One region of the Aquamicrobium sp. genome, then DNA from elsewhere that is predicted to be linked to it. Evidence: predicted binding sites of a transcription regulator. Region 1 holds the regulator's gene; the other holds the start of a gene.
What was found. The regulator PhoB, encoded in region 1, activates phosphate uptake and scavenging genes when phosphate is short. The targets are predictions, from matches to a motif close to TGTCATNNANCTGTCAT.

Region 2: a site for PhoB is predicted at 4,014-4,030, ahead of M9945_RS22645 (DUF2794 domain-containing protein). Genes of this name have one in related genera too.

The regions. Positions count from the first base shown of each region.
Region 1 is NZ_JAMLIE010000003.1:338,780-346,325, forward strand. Features, by position in the region: gene M9945_RS19075 (substrate-binding domain-containing protein) at 74-1,114, shown strand; gene pstC (phosphate ABC transporter permease subunit PstC) at 1,185-2,561, shown strand; gene pstA (phosphate ABC transporter permease PstA) at 2,558-3,892, shown strand; gene pstB (phosphate ABC transporter ATP-binding protein PstB) at 4,006-4,767, shown strand; gene phoU (phosphate signaling complex protein PhoU) at 4,779-5,486, shown strand; gene phoB (phosphate regulon transcriptional regulator PhoB) at 5,509-6,198, shown strand; gene ybgF (tol-pal system protein YbgF) at 6,384-7,328, shown strand; gene tilS (tRNA lysidine(34) synthetase TilS) at 7,358-7,546, shown strand, end outside.
Region 2 is NZ_JAMLIE010000008.1:15,085-22,630, reverse strand. Features, by position in the region: partial or broken gene acnA (aconitate hydratase AcnA) at 1-1,787, shown strand, start outside; gene M9945_RS22655 (ceramidase domain-containing protein) at 1,943-2,611, opposite strand; gene M9945_RS22650 (DUF1223 domain-containing protein) at 2,843-3,607, shown strand; gene M9945_RS22645 (DUF2794 domain-containing protein) at 4,045-4,446, shown strand; gene M9945_RS22640 (ubiquinone biosynthesis hydroxylase) at 4,469-5,713, opposite strand; gene tesB (acyl-CoA thioesterase II) at 5,840-6,715, shown strand; gene M9945_RS22630 (P-II family nitrogen regulator) at 6,943-7,281, shown strand; gene M9945_RS22625 (ammonium transporter) at 7,364-7,546, shown strand, end outside.

The DNA.
Region 1 (7,546 bases):
GTTACACGGAGCCCTTATTGCCGCTTCCGACGCAAGCGCGTCGACGGAATTTTCCGAACAGGAGTAGGCTCCAATGAACAAGTTCTTCCTCACCGTATCGACTGCCGCCATCGCCCTCGCGATCCAGTCGGGCGCCGCCCTCGCCCAGTCGCGCGACACCATCCAGATCGCCGGCTCGTCGACCGTCCTGCCCTTCGCCTCGATCGTGGCCGAGGAGTTCGGCAACGCCTTCCCCGAGTTCAAGACCCCGGTCGTCGGTTCGGGCGGCTCGTCGGGCGGTCTGCGCCAGTTCTGCGGCGGCGTCGGCGAGAACACCATCGACATCGCCAACGCCTCGCGCCGCATCCGCGCCGCCGAGGTCGAGGCCTGCAACGCCGCCGGCGTCAAGGACATCCGCGAAGTCCAGATCGGCTATGACGGCATCGTCTTCGCCACCAGCGCCACCAAGGGCGACTTCGCGCTCGAGCCGGTCCACGTCTTCAAGGCCATCGCCGCCCAGGTCGCCGTCGACGGCAAGCTGGTCGACAACCCCTACAAGAGCTGGAACGAGATCGACGCCTCGCTGCCCGACCAGCCGATCGCGCTGGCGATCCCGGCCTCGAACCACGGCACCCGCGAAGTGTTCGAGGAGCGCGTGATCGCCACCGGCGCCAAGGAAGCCGGCCTGCCGGAGCTGTCCAAGGAAGACCATGAGAAGGTCCTGAAGAACTTCCGCCAGGACGTCGTGGTCGAGATCGCCGGCGACTACACCGAGACGCTCGCCCGTCTCCAGGCCAACCCCGATACCGTCGGCGTCTTCGGCCTCTCCTTCTACGACCAGAACCGCGACACGCTGAAGGTCGCCACGATCTCCGGCATCACCCCCTCGCTCGACACCATCGCCAAGGGCGAGTACCCGGTTTCGCGCCCGCTCTACTTCTACGTCAAGGGCGAGCACATCGGCGTCGTCCCCGGCATCGCCGAATATGTCGAGTTCTTCCTCTCCGACCAGATGGCCGGTCTCGGCGGCACGCTCGAGAGCGCCGGCCTGATCCCGGCCCCGGCCGAGGAGACCGCCGAGGTCCTGGCCGCCTTCCAGGAAGGCAAGGCCCTGACCGCCGCGGACCTGAAGTAAGGGTTTCATCCCGATGGGGCGGGCCGGCGCCAGCCGGTCCGCTCCCCTTTCTCGTTGGGGACCCTCGCCCGTGAACACCACGATCGTTGCCGGATTGCTGCTGGTTCTTCTCGCCTTCGCCTATCAGACGGGATGGTCGCGCAGCACCCGCCTGGCGCCTGCAGACGGAGGGCGGCTGCATTCGCGCCCCGTCTATCACGGGGCGCTGGTGGCCATCTGGGCGCTTGCGCCTGCTCTTCTCATCCTCGCTCTGTGGGCCCTGTTCTCCGAGACAGCGAGCCGGGCGTGGATCATCGCCCAGCTTCCGCCCGAGATCGCCGCGCTCCAGGGCGTCGATCTCGAGGACGCCATCCGCCGCGTGCGCCAGATCGCCTCGGGCTTCGGCGTCGCCGGCGAGACCGCCCCTTACGAGAACAGCGCCGCGCAGGCGCTGGTCGAGTTCAACCTCCTGACCTTCGCCGCCGCGATCGCGGCGGCGGCCGGCACCGGCGCGATCGCGCTGTGGTTCGCGCGCGGCCGCATCACGCCGCGGCTTCGCGCCCGCAACGAGGTCGAGACGGTCGTGCGCCTCGCCATGATCGCCTGCTCGGTCGTCGCCATCATGACCACGGCCGGCATCGTCGCCTCGCTGCTCGCCGAGGCCGTGCGCTTCTTCACCTTCGTCAACCCGGTCGACTTCTTCTTCGGCACGGTCTGGCGTCCCGGCTTTTCGTCAACAGGCACCGGCGCGGGCGGCCAGTACGGCCTCCTGCCGCTCCTGTGGGGGACGCTGATGGTCGCCTCGATCGCCATGCTGGTCTCGCTGCCCATCGGCCTAATGACCGCGATCTACCTGTCGCAATATGCCAGCCCCAGGGTGCGCGACACGGTCAAGCCGATCGTCGAGATCCTCGCCGGCATCCCGACCATCGTCTACGGCTTCTTCGCCCTCGTCACCGTCGGCCCGTTCCTGTCCTCGGTCGGCCAGGCCGTCGGCCTCGACATCCGCGCCATCAGCGCCCTGACCGCCGGCTCGGTCATGGGCATCATGATCATCCCCTTCATCTCCTCGCTGTCGGACGACATCATCCGCCAGGTGCCGAAGGGTCTGCGCGACGGCTCGCTCGGCCTCGGCGCGACGCAGTCGGAGACGATCAGGCGCGTCATCCTGCCGGCGGCGCTGCCCGGCATCGTCGGCGCGTTCCTGCTCGCCGTCAGCCGCGCCATCGGCGAGACCATGATCGTGGTCCTCGCCGCCGGCAACAGCCCGTTCCTGCGCCTGAACCCCGGCGAGCCGGTCTCGACCGTCACCGTCACCATCGTCAACCAGCTCACCGGCGACACCGACTTCGCCTCGCCGCAATCGCTGGTCGCCTTCGCGCTGGGCCTGACGCTCTTCGCGATGACCCTCGTCCTCAACGTCGCCGCCCTCTACATCGTGCGCCGCTACAGGGAGCAGTACGAATGACCTCCGAAGAACGGCTCGCGCTCATCCGCGCCGGCCTCTCCTCCCGCCACGCCCGCGAGAGAAGGTTCCGCTTCTACGGCCTCGCGGCCATCGCCGCCGCGCTCGGCGCCGTCGTCATCCTGTTCGGCATGATCCTCGCCAAGGGCCTGCCGGCCTTCACCCAGGCCACGCTGACGCTCGACGTCGCCTTCGACCCCGCGATCGTCAAGGTCGAGGACAAGCCGCGGCAGCGCGAGGGCCAGTCGCCGGCCGATTACCGGCAGGAGCTGCTCGCCTGGGAGCGCAAGGTGACGATGCTGAACTGGAACCGCGTCGTCGAAGAGGCGGTGCGCGCGGCCGCCCCCGGCACCGAGGCCGATTCCCGCCAGCTCCTGTCGATCGTCGAGACCAACGCCCGCTTCCAGCTTCGCGACCTCTTCGTCGCCGATCCCTCGCTGCTCGGCAAGACGGTCGCGGTGAAGATGCTCGCCTCGGCCAATGCCGACAACTGGCTGAAGGGCAACATCGACCGCTCGCTGCCCGACGCCCAGCAGCAGCTTTCGGCCCCCGCCCGGGCGCTGGCCGACGAGCTGCGCGAGAAGGGCAACATCGACTTCGCCTTCGCCTGGCACATCTTCACCAACACCGATTCGCGCTCCGCCCCCGCCTCGGCCGGCCTCGCCGGCGCCTTCGTCGGCTCGCTCTACATGATGCTGGTGGTGATCGTGCTCGCCGTACCGATCGGCGTGATGAGCGCGGTCTATCTCGAGGAGTTCGCGCCGAAGAACCGCTTCACCGACCTCATCGAGGTCAACATCAACAACCTCGCGGCCGTGCCGTCCATCGTCTTCGGCCTGCTCGGCGCGGCGGTGTTCATTAACTACTTCCGCCTGCCGCTGTCGGCCCCGCTGGTCGGCGGCCTGGTGCTGACGCTGATGACGCTGCCGACCATCATCATCGCCACCCGCTCGGCGCTGCGCGCGGTCTCGCCCTCGCTCAGGCAGGCCGCGCTCGGCCTCGGCGCGTCGAAGACGCAGACCGTGTTCCACCACGTCTTGCCCGTCACCTATCCCGGCATCCTGACCGCGACCATCATCGGCGTCGCCCAGGCGCTGGGCGAGACTGCGCCGCTGCTGCTCATCGGGATGAACGCCTTCGTCGCCCAGGTGCCGGGCACGCCGCTCGACCAGTCCACCGCCCTGCCGGTGCAGATCTATCTGTGGCAGGGCAACGAGAACCGCAACTTCTTCGAGGCGCGCACCTCGGCGGCGATCATCGTCCTGCTCGGCCTGATGCTGACGCTGAACGCCATCGCCATCTTCCTGCGCACGCGGCTGGAGAAGCGCGCATGACCACGAACACCGGAACGGAGGCTATCGCCATGCACATGCCGGCCGAGAAGATCGTCCCTCAATCGGACCTCTACACCATGAAGTCGTCCACCATCCGCACGCCCGACGCAGACATGCGCCCGGCCCGCATCACCGCCCGCGAGGTCGGCGTCTTCTACGGCCCGAAGCAGGCGCTGTTCGACGTGTCGATCGACATCCCGGAAAAGGCCGTCACCGCCTTCATCGGCCCCTCGGGCTGCGGCAAGTCGACCTTCCTGCGCTGCCTCAACCGCATGAACGACACCATCGAGGGCTGCCGCGTCACCGGCACGATCCGCCTCGACGGCTCCGACATCGCCGACCCGGCGCTCGACCCCGTGGAGCTGCGCGCCCGCGTCGGCATGGTGTTCCAGAAGGCGAACCCGTTCCCCAAATCGATCTACGAGAACGTCTCCTACGGCCCGCGCATCCACGGCCTCGCCCGCGCCCGCGCCGACCTCGACGCCATCGTCGAGTCGAGCCTCCAGAAGGCCGGCCTGTGGAACGAGGTCAAGGACCGGCTGAACGAGCCGGGCACCGGCCTTTCCGGCGGCCAGCAGCAGCGCCTGTGCATCGCCCGCGCCATCGCCGTCTCGCCGGAGGTGATCCTGATGGACGAGCCGTGCTCGGCGCTCGACCCCATCGCCACAGCCCGCATCGAGGAGCTGATCGACGAACTGAAGCAGAACTTCACCATCGTCATCGTCACCCACTCCATGCAGCAGGCCGCGCGCGTATCGCAGCGCACCGCCTTCTTCCATCTCGGCAATCTCGTCGAGGAAGGCCCGACCGACATGATCTTCACCGGCCCGCTGGAAAAGCGGACGCAAGACTACATCACCGGCCGCTTCGGCTAGGAGGCACGACCATGGGGCAGCACACCGTCACATCCTTCGACGAGGACCTCGACGCCATCGACCGGCTGATCCACGACATGGGCGATCTGGCCGACGCGATGGTCGCGGCGTCCGCCCGCTCGCTGGTCACGTCCGACACGGCGCTGGCGCAGCGCGTCATCTCCGACGACGCGGTGATGGACGCGCGCCAGCGCGAGCTGGACGACCGCGCCATCACGCTGATCGCCAAGCGCCAGCCCGTGGCGCAGGATCTGCGCTCGGTCGTCGGCGCGATCCGCATGGCCGCCGATCTCGAGCGCATCGGCGACCTCGCCAAGAACATCGCCAAGCGCGTCGGCGCCGTCGGCGAGAACGCCACCCCGCGCGAGCTCTCGCACTCGATCGAAACCATGGCGCAGGCCGTGATCGCCCAGATCGACCGCGCCATCGCCCGCTACGAGGCACGCGACCACGAGGGCCTTGCCCGGCTGCGCGACGAGGACGAGAAGATCGACGTCCAGTACACGGCCGTGTTCCGCGAGCTCCTGACCTACATGATGGAGGACCCGCGCAACATCACCGCCTGCACGCATCTGCTGTTCTGTGCCAAGAACCTCGAGCGCATCGGCGATCATGTGACGAACATCGCCGAAAACGCCTATTATGTGCTGACCGGCCACCAGCTGCCGCTGAACAGGCCGAAAGCAGACGAGACGGTGATGGCGGTACGGCCGAAGTGACGGGCCCCGCAGGAAGCAGGACATGATCGCTCCGAAAATCATGGTGGTGGAGGACGAGGAGCCGCTCGGCGTCCTCCTGTGCTACAATATGGAAGCCGAGGGATACCAGGTCGAGGTGGTGACGCGCGGCGACGAGGCCGAGATGCGCCTGCGCGAGACCGTGCCGGACCTTCTCGTGCTCGACTGGATGGTGCCGGCCGTCTCCGGCATCGAACTGTGCCGCCGCCTGCGCCTGCGCGCCGAGACCGAGCGGCTGCCGATCATCATGCTCACCGCCCGCGGCGAGGAGACCGACCGCGTGCGCGGTCTGACGACCGGGGCGGACGACTATCTCGTCAAGCCGTTCTCGATGCCCGAATTCGTCGCGCGGGTGCGCGCGCTGCTGCGCCGCGCCAAGCCCGAGGTGCTGTCCTCGGTGCTCAAGGTCGACGACCTCGTCCTCGATCGCGAGACGCACCGCGTCCATCGCGGCGAGGCGGAACTGAAGCTCGGCCCCACCGAGTTCCGCCTGCTCGAGTTCCTGATGCAGCATCCCGGCCGCGTCTTCTCGCGCGGGCAGCTTCTCGACAATGTCTGGGGCGAGACGCTCTATATCGACGAGCGCACCGTCGACGTCCATGTCGGGCGGCTGCGCAAGGCGGTCAATCTCGACGGCCTGCCCGACGTGATCCGCACCATCCGCGGCGCCGGCTACGCCATCCGCGAGATCTGAGCGCGCCGGCAGGTCCGATCGTTCCGCCCCCATCGTTCCGGCACCGTATCGACGCCGCGTTTCCATGCCGCGCGGCGTCAATCACAATTTGGCCGAACTCGGCTGTGCTGATAAAAGGATGCCCGCGAACCGCGATCGGAGAGGATCGCGGACCAACCACAGGCAACCCGATGAAGAGACCAGACATGTTTTTGCGTTTTCTGCTGATCGGCGCCCTCGCCTTGCCGCTTGCGCTCGCCGCCGGCACGGCCGCGCGCGCGCAGGCCACCGATCCGCGCGTCGCCCAGCTCGAGGAGCAGGTGCGCCAGCTGAACGGCCTCGTCGAGGAGCTGAACTTCCAGCTCCTCCAGATGCAGGACCAGCTTCGCCGCATGCAGGAGGACAACGAGCTGCGCTTCCAGGAACTGGAGGAACGCCGCTCGGATGCGTCGGGCGCACAGCGCCCGCGCGACCATGCCGCGACCACCCCGCCGCCTGCCGCCAACGCACCCCCGCCGACGGGAAGCGGCGACGACGAGTTCTATGCCGCCGAAGAAGCCGTGACCGGCGGCGGCGCGCAGGTGCGCGGCGAGCCGCCGCGCAATCTCGGCAGCATCACCTTCGACGCCGACGGATCGCCGCGCGTCGCCATGCCGGCCGAGCAGCCCCCCGTTGGCCAACCCCCTGCCGGGCAGGTTCCGGTGGGACAGACGCAGGCCGCGCCGGCGCAGGACGGAACCACGGTCGCGGCGCTGCCGCCGCGCGGTGACGACGATGACGAGCTCTACCGCAACGCCTACGAATTCGTCCTGTCGGGCGACTACGGCACGGCCGAGGCCGGCTTCCGCGACCTGATCGCGCGCTTTCCCGACAGCGAGCATGCGGCGGACGCGCATTTCTGGCTCGGCGAATCGCTGCTCGCCCAGCAGAAGCCGCGCGAGGCGGCCGAGATCTTCCTCGCGGCCAGCCGCGACTTCCCGCAGGCGCGCAAGGCGCCCGACACGCTGTTCAAGCTCGGCGTCTCGCTCGTCGCCATGAACCAGCGCGACGTCGCCTGCGCCACCTTCACCGAAGTCCTGCAGCGCTACCCGCAGGCCAGCGCCGCGCTCACCGAGCGCGTGAAGCAGGAACAGGCCGCGGCCTCCTGCTGACGCTAGACGGGGGTCCCGGGACGACCGCGGTGGACCTCGACCCGCTTTCCCTTTTTCGCGATCTGGACGCCGGCGCCGTGCTGGCCGTCGCCGTTTCCGGCGGCAGCGATTCGCTGGCGCTCCTCCTCCTTGGCCACGACTTCGTCCGCCGCCATCGCCCGGCGCTGCGGCTGACCGCCGTCACCGTCGATCACGGCCTGCGCCCCGAATCCGCCGCC
Region 2 (7,546 bases), on a different contig from region 1:
ACCGCGCCACCATCGGCAACATGGCGCCCGAATACGGCGCGACCTGCGGCTTCTTCCCGGCCGATACCGAGACGCTCCGCTATCTCAACATGTCGAGCCGCGCGCCCGAGCGCATCGCGCTGGTCGAGGCCTATTCGAAGGCGCAAGGCATGTGGCGCGAGGACGGCATCGAGGACCCGGTGTTCACCGACACGCTCGAGCTCGACCTCGGCGACGTCGTTCCCTCCATGGCCGGCCCGAAGCGCCCCGAGGGGCGTGCGCCGCTCGAGGACATCGCCGCCAACTTCGCCGTGGCGCTGGAAGCCGAGTACAAGAAGACCGTCGACACGGCGCGCCGCTACGCGGTCGAGGGCGAGAGTTTCGACCTCGGCCATGGCGACGTGGTGATCGCCGCGATCACCTCCTGCACCAACACCTCGAACCCGAGCGTGCTGATCGGCGCCGGCCTGCTCGCCCGCAATGCCAACCGCGTCGGCCTCAAGCAGAAGCCGTGGGTCAAGACCTCGCTCGCGCCCGGCAGCCAGGTGGTGGCGGAATACCTGTCGAAGTCCGGGCTCCAGCCGGAGCTGGACAAGATCGGTTTCAACCTCGTCGGTTTCGGCTGCACCACCTGCATCGGCAATTCCGGCCCGCTGCCGGGGCCGATCTCCAAGACCATCAACGACAAGGGCCTGATCGGCGCGGCGGTGCTGTCCGGCAACCGCAACTTCGAGGGCCGCGTGTCGCCCGACGTGCAGGCCAACTACCTCGCCTCGCCGCCGCTGGTGGTCGCCTATGCGCTGGCCGGCACGGTGACGAAGGACCTGACCAAGGAGCCGCTGGGCGAAGGCGCGGACGGCAAGCCGGTGTATCTCAAGGACATCTGGCCGACCACGCAGGAGATCCAGGAGTTCATAGAGAAGTACGTCACCCGCGAGATCTTCGCCTCGCGCTATGCCGACGTGTTCAAGGGCGACGAGAACTGGCAGAAGGTGCAGGCGCCGGAGGGCCAGACCTATACCTGGGACGACGCCTCGACCTATGTGCAGAACCCGCCCTATTTCGTCGGCATGGGCCACAAGGCCGGCGACATCAAGCCGGTTCAGAACGCGCGCATCCTCGGCCTGTTCGGCGACAAGATCACCACCGACCACATCTCGCCGGCCGGTTCGATCAAGGCGGCCTCGCCCGCCGGCAAGTACCTGATCGACAACCATGTCGCGGTCGCCGACTTCAACCAGTACGGCACGCGGCGCGGTAACCATGAGGTGATGATGCGCGGCACCTTCGCCAACATCCGCATCCGCAACCACATGCTGGGCGAGAACGGCAAGGAAGGCGGCTACACGATCCACTACCCGTCGAAGGACGAGCTGTCGATCTACGACGCGGCCATGCGCTACCGCGAGGAGGGCACGCCGCTGGTCATCTTCGCCGGGGTCGAATACGGCAACGGCTCGTCGCGCGACTGGGCGGCCAAGGGCACGAACCTGCTCGGCGTGCGCGCGGTCATCGCCCAGTCCTTCGAGCGCATCCACCGCTCCAACCTCGTCGGCATGGGCGTCGTTCCGTTCACGCTCGAGGAAGGCACCAGCTGGGCCTCGCTCGGCCTGAAGGGTGACGAGACGGTGACGATCGACGGCCTCGAGACCATCAAGCCGCGCCAGAAGATGGTGGCCAAGGTCACCTTCGCCGACGGGACGGTGAAGGAGGTTCCGATCCTCTGCCGCATCGATACGCTCGACGAGCTCGACTACTTCAAGAACGGTGGCATCCTGCAATACGTGCTGCGCGACCTCGCGGCGTAAGCCGCCAATCCTTCTCCCCGTTCACGGGGAGAAGGTGGCCCGAAGGGTCGGATGAGGGGCTGAGCCGATCGTCCAAGGTTTGCGCCGCCCCTCATCTGCCTGCTGGCATCTTCTCCCCGTAAACGGGGAGAAGAGCTACTGCCGCCAAGGCGAGATTATTCCTTCGCCGGCGCGCCGTGCCGCGCCACGGCGGCGAGGACGACGCCCAGCATCAGCCCGTTGAACGAGTGCCACAGGAAATGCGTGCCGAGCGGCATCGCCTCGCATACAACCGGATCGAGCGCCCGGAAGGTGACCGAGACGACGAAGACGCCGACCGCGGCGAGGTTGTACCAGCCGGCCGGATTGCCGGCGCGGATGATCCAGACGCCGAAGAAGGCCAGCGCCAGGAAGGGCGGCAGGTAGCCGGTCGTGCCGTTCGACGCCACGCGCAGCCATTCCGGCACGTTGGCGGTCAAAAGCGCGGCGACGGCGTAGAAGGCGACGAAGATCGCCAGCGATTTCGCCCACGAGAAATGCAGGAAGCGGCGCAGGCAGAACAGCGTGTAGGCGAGCGTGAAGCCGGCGATCGGCAGGATGTCGGCCCACATGGTCAGCGTGTTGGCGAAGGTGTGGAACAGGAACGAGCCGACGCCGATGGCCACCACCCACCAGGCGAGCACCTCGGCGAAGGCGCCGGCGCGGTTTTTCCGCACCGCGTAGACGCCCCACAGGCCGGCGGCGACGAAGGCGAGGTTGGTCAGCGCGTTGACGGGCTCGGACCAGAATTCAGGCCCGGTGCGCTCGCAGTAATTGTCGATGGCTGAGTAGAGATTCTCGAACATGGCATGTCCTGATGTGGGGTGGTGTCGGGTCGGGAGCGGGCCGGGATCGGGCCACGAGCGGGAAGAGGTGAATTTCACTGCAAATTGACTTCCCGTCACGCGCGGGGGTGCCTAATCTTCCCGCCGGTTCATCGGGGTGGGCCGAAGGCGTGCCGGCATTGCCCGCGCCGATGATGCGGTGCTGCGGGAGGGTTCGATGAGCCTTGGAACGATCGGGAAAATCCGTTGGTCTTGACCTTTCTCAGGCTGTCGACAGCCGCGTTGATCCTTGCAATCGCCAGTGGCGCCGCCGCCGGCGATTTTGTCAAGTCATCGGCGAGCCGGCCGCGGGCCGTGGTCGAGCTGTTCACCAGCCAGGGCTGCGGCTTCTGCCCGCCGGCCGACGCGCTGCTCGCCGACCTCGCGCGCTCCGACGACGTCATCGCGCTCGCCTATCATGTCGATTACTGGGACTATCTCGGCTGGCGCGACACCATGGCCAGCCCCGAGAACACCGCCCGCCAGCAGGAATACAGCCGCGCCTTCGGCACGCGCTCGGTGTTCACGCCGCAGGCGGTGGTCAACGGTCGCGAGCAGATGAACGGGGCCAAGCGCGGCAAGGTCGAGGCGGCGATGCGGCGCATGGCCGGCGGGCCGGACGGCATGATCGTCGACGTCACGGTCTCCTACGAGGGCGAGGCGATGGTGGTCGAGACCGGGGCGGCGGACCGGCCGGTGCGCAACGCCCAGATCCTCGTCGTCTATTTCGAGCCTGCGACGCAGGTGCGGATCGAGCGCGGCAAGAATGCCGGCCGCGCCTGGACCTATCTCAACGCCGTCTCCGGCTTCCACTCCGCCGGCATGTGGCATGGCGAGAAGACGCGGATCGAGTTGCCGAAGAACGCCATCGCGCGCAAGGGTGCGGGTGGCTGCGCGGTGCTGGTGCAGGAGATGGACGCGGACAACCTGCCCGGCGCGATCCTCGGCGCGGCGATCCTGCCCAATTCCGGAAGCTGATCCCGGGAAGCTGACGCAAAAGGAAGGCCGGGACAAAACAAAACCGGCGCTGATGGGATTCAGCGCCGGCAATTGCTTGCTTTGGGATCGTCGTCGCCTTCGTTCCGGATTTTCCCGGAGTTGGTTCGGTCCAGCCTTGGCCCTGTGGGCGGGGGGCTTGGGGTTACAGGTCCAAACCGGACCGAACCGTCTCAGGCAACGATCGGATCGTCGCCGGACAATGGGGCGGCAGCTTGGGTAAAAAACGGCGACATTGTGGCAAGCCATCACCAATGAAAACAGTGTGTGGCGCTTTGTGAACGCGGGCCGGACGGGTGCTTCGGGTGCGCCCCCGGGCGAAACCGGGCCTTGCCGCGGCCCGCAGCCGGGGGCTTGCTTTTCGCGGCGGGGCGGGCGAGGCTGCCCCTGTCGTCAAACTGTCATCGAAAGGGCGGCGCATGACCGATTACGGCTCGGGAATGGAGGGTGGGGACGATTCCTCGATAGTCGTCCCGCTTCATGAAGCTCGTCTTCAGGCAATGGGGCACGGGCGGGACGAACTGCCGGTCACCTTCCACCGGCGCGAGCTCGATCTCATTCTCAGGGTCTACGGCCACGGGGTCGCCAGCGGCGAGTGGCGCGACTACGCCATCGACCACATGAAGGACCGCGCGGTGTTCTCGGTCTACCGGCGCACCAGCGAGGTGCCGCTCTACCAGATTCACAAGGTGCCGGCGCTGGCGCGCAGGCAGGGCGCGTTCTCGGTGGTCGCCGCCTCGGGACTGATCCTCAAGCGCGGCCACGAGCTCGCCCGCGTGCTCGCCGTGTTCGACGCCAAGCCGAAGCTGGTGCGCGCCTGATCCTGCCGCACGCGCCCCGGGCTCAGATCGCCTCGCCGCGCAGGAGGCGCGGGGCGCGCTCCGACAGGCCGGCGGCCTGTCGGATAAAGTAGTCCTTCAGGCGCGGCATGCGCTCCACCAGCCCGAGGCCGAGATCGCGCACCGCGCGCAACGGCGCGACGTCGTTCGAGAACAGGCGCGTCAGCACGTCCGTGGTGATGCCCATGCGCAGCGTGTCGAAGCGCCGCCATTCCTGATAGCGTTCCAGCACGTCGAGGCCGCCGATGTCCCGGCCGAGCCTGTCGGCCTCGACGATCGTCTCGGCCAGCGCCGCGGCGTCGCGCAGGCCGAGGTTCAGCCCCTGCCCGGCGATGGGGTGGATGCCGTGGGCGGCGTCGCCGGCGAGCGCGAAGCGCTGGCGCACGAAGTCGCGCGCCAGCGTCAGGCCGAGCGGCCAGGCGCGGGGCTTCGACAGGACGCGGATCTCGCCGAGCTTCAGGCCGAAGCGGGTTTCCAGCTCGGCCTCGAAGACGATCTCGTCCTCGGCGACCAGCCGCTCTGCTTCCGTGGTCTTCTCGCTCCAGACGATGGAGGAGCGGTTGGTGCCGTCCTCGGCGGGTGCGAGCGGCAGGATGGCGAAGGGGCCGGCGGGCAGGAAATGCTCCTCGGCGCGGCCGCCATGCGGGCGTTCGTGGCCGACGGTGCAGACGATGCCGGACTGGCCGTAATCCCAGTGGACGGTGCCGATGCCGGCCATGTCGCGCAGGCGCGAGCGCACCCCGTCGGCGGCGACGAGCAGACGCGTGGCGAGCGAGGCGCCGTCGGCGAGATGGACGGTGACGTGGCGCGTGCCGGTGTCGAAGCCCGAGACGCCGACGCCCTCGATCAGGTCGATGCCGAGTTCCTCGCAGCGCCGGCGCAGCGCCGCGTTCAGGTCGCGGTTGAACACCATATGCGCGAAGGCCTCGCCCGGCGCGATCTCGCCCTCGAAGGACAGAAAGACCGGGCGAACCGGATCGGCGGTGCGCGAATCGGTGATCACCATGTCGGTGATGGCCTGCGCCTTCGGCGCGATCTCCTCCCAGCAGCCCAGCCGCTCCAGCATGCGTATCGCCGCCGCGGCGATGGCCGAGGCGCGGCCGTCGCGCTGCCACACGCCCTCGGGTGCGGCGTCGACGACGCCCACATTCAGGCTCGGCCGCGCCTCCGCGACCGCGACCGCGAGGGTGAGGCCGACATAGCCGGCTCCCGCGACGATGACGTCGAAGCCGTTTTCCTGTCCATCCATCGCTGGCGTCCTTCCGTTCATGCCGTGCGCGCCGGTCCATGTCCTGACCCGGCCCATGCCTTGACTTGCCGGGGCGATCGTTGCAACCCCCATTCCGGAGATCGCAACCGCCCGGGGGATAGCGTCATGTCGCAGGCCATGCAGGAGCTTCTTAGCATACTCGACCTCGAGAGGCTCGAACACAACCTGTATCGCGGCAGCAGCCACAAGGTCGGCTGGCAGCGCGTTTTCGGCGGGCAGGTCATCGGCCAGGCGCTGGTGGCGGCGCAGCGCACCGTGGTCGAGGGCCGCCACGTCCACTCGCTGCACTGCTACTTCATGCTGCCGGGCGACCCGGCGGTGCCGATCATCTACAATGTCGACCGGCTGCGCGACGGCGGCTCCTTCACCACGCGGCGGGTGACGGCGATCCAGCACGGCCGGGCGATCTTCTCGCTCGAATGCTCGTTCCAGATCGAGGAGGAGGGGCTGGACCACCAGATGCCGATGCCCCTCGACGTGCCGCCGCCCGAATCGCTGCGCAGCCAGTTCGACCTGTTGCAGGAGGCGGGCCACACCATCCCCGAGGCGATCCGGACCTTCTGGGCGCGCGAGCGGCCGCTGGAGGTCAGGCCGGTCAATGTCGAGCACTACACCAGCCGCTGCAAGCTGCCGCCGCAGCAGAGCGTCTGGATCAGGACCACCGGCGCGGTGCCCGACGAGCGCCCGCTGCAACGGGCGATCCTCGCCTACCTCTCCGACATGACGCTGCTCGACACCTCGACCTTCGCCCACGGGCGGATCGGCTTCGACCCCGAGCTGCAGATGGCGAGCCTCGACCACGCGATGTGGTTCCATCGCGACCACGCGCTCGACGACTGGCTGCTCTACACCCAGGACAGCCCCAACGCGATCGGCGCGCGCGGCTTCTCGCGCGGGTTCCTTTATGCGCGCGACGGCACGCTCATCGCCTCGACGGCGCAGGAGGGGCTGGTACGGCTGCGCACGCAGCCTAGAAATTAGGCAATATCGCCATATTGCACAGTTTTTGATCCCGAATGGCGTTCCTCCTGCGGGGGCGGAACGCCGGCTTTCGGGAAGAATCCTTCCATAACAGAGAGTTGACCCCGGCTTCGTGCAACTGGCACGCGGCTTGAATCACCATTTGCGATCATCGGCCGTCAAGGCGGTTCGACGAGGTCATGGCAGAGGCGGGGCACGCCCCCTGAACCAGCAAAGGGTGAAACCTGATGAAAATCGTGATGGCAATCATCAAGCCGTTCAAGCTCGACGAGGTGCGCGAGGCGCTCACCGCGATCGGGCTCGAGGGGCTGACCGTCACCGAAGTCAAGGGCTACGGGCGGCAGAAGGGCCACACCGAGATCTATCGCGGCGCGGAATACGCCGTCAGCTTCCTTCCCAAGGTGAAGGTCGAGGTCGCCGTGGCCGACGAGTTCGCCGACAAGGCCGTCGAGGCAATCTCGACCGCCGCCCGCACCGGGCAGATCGGCGACGGCAAGATCTTCGTCTACGGCATCGACAAGGCGTTGCGCATCCGCACCGGCGAAACCGACGGCGACGCGCTGTGAGCGGCCGTCCGGTTCCCCTGCCGTGAGCGCGCAACCGATCCCCGCGCGCCGCGAGCGCGCAATAAATTCAGGAGTCACAATGATGAGACTATCGACCTTCGCTCCCGCTGCGCGCGCCCTGGCCGCCGCACCGGCGCTCGCCGCGCTCGCCGCCCTGCCGGCCTGGGCGCAGGAGGCCGCCGAGGAGGCGGCCACGGAGGCCGCGCCGGCGGCTTCCGCCCTCGACACCGGCGACACCGCCTGGATGCTGATCTCGACCGTGCTG